2 regions of the Paraburkholderia sp. PAMB 6770 genome follow, and region 1 is predicted to be linked to the other one. Evidence: riboswitches for the same ligand, from Rfam matches in the RefSeq annotation. Region 1 holds a riboswitch; the other holds the start of a gene.

Region 1 (3,192 bases):
CGTCACGCATGAAATTGCGTGCCTGATAGTTGCGCACGCCGGTCCAGGGGAGCGTGCGTTGGGGGGCGTCAGCGAGGTCGTCGATGCTTGCCTCGTCCGGTTCGGATTTCATCAGCCAGTAGCGCATGGACAGGATGCAACGGGGAGAATGAAAGGAAGCGCGCGAAACCGCGCGGCACGGCGCAAGGCGATCGCAAGGACCGCCGCCACTCGCACAACCACAACCCTTACCGCAGCCACAAAGAAAAACGGCACCGGAACGCAATGCCCGATGCCGTTGAATAAGGTCCCCGCCTTGGCCGCTAGGCCGGCATCCTGAACCTGAGGTTCAGAATTGGTCGCAGTTAGCAGCACTTCGGGTACATCAGACAGAGTGACGCGCACACCCGTGCTACAAATTTCCGCAACCGTGCACATGGCATTGGTTCAAGGAATATATGACCTTGGCGAACCAGGCAGGGAAGCTAAACTGACCGGACCCGACTGCGTGCTGCGATGGCACGCGCACGACAGCGAATCCTTTTTTACTGACTACTGCATGCTGTACTGTTGAATCACAGTGCCCAGCTGCTCATTCATCTGGTGCATTGTACGCCGGATTTCCTCCGCGGGAAATGCTTCTCCGTGACGCACGCTCGCCTGCAGCCTGAGCAGCTCCGATGCAAGCGACAATGCTGCCATCACCGCGATGCGATCGGTGCCGCGCACGTTGCTGTGCGCGCGGATTTTCGTCATTTCGGCGTCGACGCGCGCGACCGCTTCGAGCAGCGCGTGTTCGGTTTCCGGCGAGCAGGCAAGGCGATACGACTGGCCGAGAATCGAGACTTCGATCTGCTTGGTGGTCATGCACTTTCTCCGTGGCGGTGGGACGCGCTGCCGGATTCGTCCTCCTGCTGCGCCGAAGCGAGCAGATCGAGCTGGCTGTCCGGCTCGCTTTGCGAGCGCGCACGCGGCAGTTTTTCGAGGATCGCGTTCAGGCGCACCTGCGCGTCGTCGATCTTGGCCGACAGTGCGTCGCGTTCGGCTTGCAGCGCGTCGCGTGCCTCGCGGGTCTGCGCGAGTTCAGCATGGGCCGCCTCGATTTCGGCATGCGCTTCGGCAAGCTGTGCCCGAAGGGCCAGATTTGTCTCGTGGTGACGCTGACTGATCGCAATCAGCTTGCCGATATTTTGTGAGAGAGTTTCGAGTTCGGTGAGCATGTGCTGCGTCCTCTAAAGACACCGCATTTTAGCGCGGATTACTGCAGTTTCAGACAATTGTCTCGTATCGAGACGTAACAGTATGAGGGATGAGCGGCTTCCTGCCGTTCGGCGCCGTACGCACCCGGTGTCGCGCGGCGTGTTTTCTTGACGCCCGCAGGGGCCGCTCCTACACTTGCGGCACTCTGGTGCTCGCATACGCCGCTGCGCGTGTGCAGTTAAACGGGAAACAGGGCGCCACGCCGCACACGCGGCGCAGCCAACCTGTGCTGCCCCCGCAACGGTAAGCGACTGCATGACCATGCGGCTCGATCTTGCTGCGCGCCTCGCCGAAGGCGCGCGACAGGCCACTGCGCAACGCTGCGTGGGAAGGCGGATCGACGCGTCGCCAGCCCGGATACCGGCCAGACGGAGGGCACGCCGCGCGTCATGCGTGACAGCGTGGCGTCGCCCGGTTTCGCATCGGCCTGCGGGGAGGCGGGCCGGGCTTTGCGCACACGGGACCCATTCGATGTCATTTCCGCACGCGCGCGGTGCTTGCCGCGCGGGCCGCCGCGTTCTTGCGCGCGCTGTGCGCGGCGCGCGCGCCGGGTGTCGCGGGCGCGGAGTGTCCGCATGAATCGCGCGTCCATGCCCCGTGCCCCGGTGATGCATGCGCGGCGTGCGATTGCGATCTGGGGCGTGCTCGGCATGCTGACGCTCGCGGTGCTGCTCGCATCGCTCGCGCTCGGCAGTGTGTCGCTGACGCCGTCGCGCGTGCTGGCCGCGTTGTGGACTTCGCCGCACGCACCACCGGATTTCGCCCGCGAAATCGTGCGCGCACTGCGCTTGCCGCGCGCGCTCGCGGGCTTCGCCTGCGGCGCATTGCTGGCGAGCGCCGGCGCGCTGCTGCAGGTGCTGCTGCGCAATCCGCTCGCGGAGCCTTACGTGCTCGGCGTATCGGGCGGCGCCGCAAGCTTCGCGCTGCTGGCGATGCTCGCCGGCGTCGCCTGGTGGCTCGTCGAGGCGAGCGCATGCGCGGGTGCGTTCGTGTCGATCCTGCTGGTGCTGGGTCTCGCGCGCCGCGAGCTGTGGCGCGGCGAGCCGCTCGACACGTCGCCGCGGCTGCTGCTGACCGGCGCGGTGATCGCCGCGGGCTGGGGTGCGCTGATTACGCTGCTGCTCACGCTTGCACCGGACGACCGCCTGCGCGGGATGCTGTTCTGGCTGACGGGCGACCTGAGCGGCGGCACGCTGCCGTGGCCCGCGCTGGCCGCGTTGGGCATCGTGCTTGCGGCGATCCTGCCGGCGGCGCCGCAACTGAACGTGCTGCTGCGCGGCGACGCCGCCGCGCAGGCGCTCGGCATCCCGGTGCTGCGCCTGCGCCTGCGCATCTACCTGGTCGCATCGCTCGCGGCCGCCGCCGCGGTGACGACCGGCGGCACGATCGGCTTCGTCGGTCTGGTGGTGCCGCATACGGTGCGGCTCGCGTTCGGCAACGACCAGCGGATGCTCCTGCCGGCGGCCGCGCTCGCGGGCGGCTGCGCGGTGATGGGTGCGGACCTGCTGGCGCGCACGGTGATCGCTCCCGCGCAGTTGCCGGTCGGCGTGATCACCGCGCTCGCGGGCGTGCCGGTGTTTCTGTGGATGCTGCTGCGCAGGCGGCGCACGTGATGCGCGGCGCCGGCGCGGCCGCACCGGTCGTCTCCGGGTCGTTGAGCACGCAACGATTGACGCTGCGTGCCGGTACGCGCACGCTGCTCGAAGACGTCACGCAGACTTTTCTTCCCGGCGAACTCTGGTGCATCGCGGGGCCGAACGGCGCGGGCAAGACGACCTTGATCGGCGCGCTCGCCGGGCTGGCGCAGCCGGCGTCCGGGCACGTCGTGCTCGACGGCGTGCGCATGACCGACTGGGCGCCGCGCGCGCTCGCGCGGCGCCGTGCGCTGATGCCGCAAAGCGTGCACGATGCGTTCAGCGCGAGCGTGCTCGACTGTGTGCTGCTCAACCGCTT
Region 2 (3,192 bases), 1.7 Mb from region 1:
CAGGCTGACGGTCGTATAGGACGGCAGGTAGGTCGTGTTGTACTGGTCGTCGTAGGTCGAACCGCCGTACAGCAGCGAGACGCCCGTACTGAGCGCGTGCAGATGCAGTTCGTCCCACACGTGGTCGATGCTCAGGCTGACGGTCTGGCGCGGGCGGCGATTCAGCCAGGTCTGGTCCGTCACGTCCTGCGGATTCAGGATGCCGATCGCGAGGCTCACCGGCGTCGACTTGCCGAGCGTGCCCTTGTAAGACAGGTCCAGCCCCTGGATGTGCGCCTGCCCGACGTTCACGGGCAGGAACGTCTGCGAATCGTAGGTGATCAGGTCGTGAACCCGCGTGTCGTAGACCGCGGCCGTGAAGGTGCCGAACGACGTCGTCGCGTCGAGTGCGGCCTCGACCGTGTCGCTGCGCTCCGGCAGCAGGTTCGGATTCGCGTAGCCCGGGTAGTACAGATCGTCGAACGTCGGCAGACGGAACGCGTTGCCGTATGACAGGCGCGCCGTGTAGACCGGTGTGATCGCCCATGCGAGCGCGACATTGCCGGTATTGACCGGCAGCCCCTGGATGATTTCGTGACGGCCCGCGAGGAACAGCGTCCACGCGCCGAGCGTGGCCGACTGGTGCAGCGACACCGCCGAATCGTCGCGAGTCGGCACGCCGCCCGGAATATCGACCGGCAGGAACGCCTGCTCGCGCGACGCGTCGTATGCGAGCTTCGTCTCGCCGGACAGCGGTTCGCCCCACAGCGTATGGCCCGTTTCCTGATGCGTGACCGAGGTCGACGAACTCAGCCGCGTCGAATCGATCTCGTCGGTCGGGATCGTCGGATCGGCGGCGTAGAGAAACTGGCGGTCGTTCGCGTAGCCGAACGACTGGTCGAACTGCGTGGTCGGCGACACGTCCAGATGGAACGCGACGCCCGTCGTCAGTTGATGGTCCAGTTGCCAGTCGTCGCCGCCCGCGTTGTCGTAGGACAGATCGGAGCGGTGATACAGCGCGAAGGTCGAGATCGACCAGTTCGAGTGGGCATAGCCGAGCCGGGCGTCGAGATCCTGCGAGTGGTACGGATTGCGCCCGTCTTCGTGACCGTACGCCCACGGTTGCGTCGCGTCGATCCCGGCCGTGTTGTAGTCGTGCAGTCCGAGCGAGTACGTGAGCCCGGCGAGCGCCGCGAGCGGCCCGCTCGACGCGACCGTGCCGGAGGTGCGCACCTGCGTGTCGAACGTCTTGTTGGAGCCGCCGCCGAACGAGACCGTGGTCTGGTTCGGCTGGTTCGCCGCGTGGCGCGTGAACAGCTGGACGACGCCTCCCACCGCGTCCGCGCCGAACGACGCGGCCGCCGGGCCGGAGATCACCTCGACGCGGTCGAACGCGGAAGTCGGCAGATCGGCCCATTCGGCCTCGCCGGTGGTCGCGGAGCCGACCCGGATGCCGTCGATGAATACCGCCACCTGCTCGCCCGACGAGCCGCGGATGCTGACCGACGCGGCCGCGCCCGGGCCGCCCGTCTGCGAGACCGTGACGCCGGGCAGCGTCGCGAGCGCCTGCGTGATGCTCGGATCGGCCGGTGACAGCCGGTCGAGATCCTCGCGGGTCAGCACCTGGGTAGTCGCGTAGCGCTGGTCGAACGATTGCGGCAAGTGCTCGGTATCGCCGACCACGACGATGTTCGGCAGCGTCGCGTCGGCGGACGACGCGTCGGTCTGGGCCGTCGTCGTGTCGCCGGCGGCCCAGGCGCCTTGCAGTGCACCGGCCATGACGGCCGACGCGATGAGGGTATGGCGGAACTTCATGAGGCTGTGTCCTTGAATCGCGCGTGCGCCGTATGCCGGCGGTACGCGGTGTCGTGATAGGGGTCGTGAAGCGGCAGCGCGCCCGCCCGGGACGCGTCGCCGCCATCCGGCGGGCGGCGCGGGCGTCAGCTAGCGTGCGGATGCGGTCGCGCGCGCCCGATCCGCGCTGCGCGCGCTGCCGCGGGCCGTCGCGCGAACGGCGCAAGGCCGCCCGGGCGAGGCGTACGACGCCGGCAGGCGCGGATGCGCATGGCAAGAACGGCACGCATGGCACGGCCAAAGCGCGCGGAAGGAATGCGCACGCGCGGCAGGCGATGCGCCGGCAAGCGGACAGCGCGGCACTCCCCGAGCGCGCGCCGCTATCGGAACGGTGAACATATGACAGATCCTGAGGTCAGGGCTGTCCTTGCAACATGGAACCGCGTGACGCGGCACTCGCGCATCGGGACACCCCGCCCTTTGCGGCTGCTTGGACCTCGGTCGATGGCAGGTCTCCTGGCTCGCGGGTCGTCATCCGTTGCCGACCTTCCCGGTATCCCAGTGGTCACGTAGGGCACGGACTCGCCGCTTACAGTTGCGGGGGCAGCCGCAGACTCGAAGCGTTTGCTTCCACTGCGTTCCCTTTTGATCCCGTTGACGGGAACCATCCAGGCGAGAGGGTACCGATTCCGGCATAGGGCCGTCAACGGTTGCGCACCACCGGCTTCGCAGCGACGCCGCCGCGAAGCCGCGCGCCCGGCCCTAGCGGCGCAGGCGCGGCGCCTGCCCGCCGCTATCGCGCGCCAGCTCGACGAACGCGCGCAGATAGTCGAGCGATGCGTCCGCTTCGCGCGTGCCGAGGAAGATCTGCTTCGCGATCCCGTCGCGGCCGAGCTTCACCGCCGTGACCGGCATCCGGTCCGCGTACTCGTCGGCGAGCCAGCGCGGCAGCGCGGCGACGCCGCGTCCGCTCGCCACCATCTGCAGCATGATGTCGGTCGTCTCGATCGTCTTGTGGCGGCGCGGCACGACGCCCGCCGGCGTCAGGAACTGGTTGTAGATGTCGAGCCGGTCCGTTTCGACCGGGTACGTGATCAGGATTTCGTCGGCCAGCTGTTCCGGGCGCACATAACGCGCCTGCGCGAGATCATGATGATCGGCGACCACCAGCACCTGCTCGTAATCGAACACCGGATCGAAGCGCAAACCCGGCTTTTTCAGCGGATCGGGCGTGACGAGCACGTCGATGTCGTAGCCGAACAGCGCGCCGATGCCGCCGAACTGGAAGCGCTGCTTCACGTCCACGTCGACATCCGGCCAGCGCGCGAGAAACGGCGACACGACCTTCAGCAGCCATTGATAGCACGGATGGCACTCCATCCCGATGCGCAGCGTGCCGCGCTGCCCCTGCGCATACTG

The links. A riboswitch is a leader RNA that binds a small molecule or an ion and turns the genes downstream of it on or off. The one in region 1 is predicted to bind cobalamin.
Region 2: another riboswitch for cobalamin. It lies ahead of AC3AP7_RS02545 (TonB-dependent receptor domain-containing protein); the one in region 1 lies ahead of AC3AP7_RS12170 (FecCD family ABC transporter permease).

What each region holds. Positions count from the first base shown of each region.
Region 1 covers NZ_CM173238.1:2,697,950-2,701,141, reverse strand. The annotation lists gene AC3AP7_RS12190 (EVE domain-containing protein) at 1-127, opposite strand, end outside; RNA gene ssrS (6S RNA) at 284-465, opposite strand; gene AC3AP7_RS12180 (cell division protein ZapA) at 532-846, opposite strand; gene AC3AP7_RS12175 (ATPase) at 843-1,199, opposite strand; cobalamin riboswitch at 1,369-1,622, shown strand; gene AC3AP7_RS12170 (FecCD family ABC transporter permease) at 1,815-2,852, shown strand; gene AC3AP7_RS12165 (ABC transporter ATP-binding protein) at 2,852-3,192, shown strand, end outside.
Region 2 covers NZ_CM173238.1:529,292-532,483, reverse strand. The annotation lists gene AC3AP7_RS02545 (TonB-dependent receptor domain-containing protein) at 1-1,794, opposite strand, end outside; cobalamin riboswitch at 2,263-2,458, opposite strand; gene AC3AP7_RS02540 (LysR family transcriptional regulator) at 2,536-3,192, opposite strand, start outside.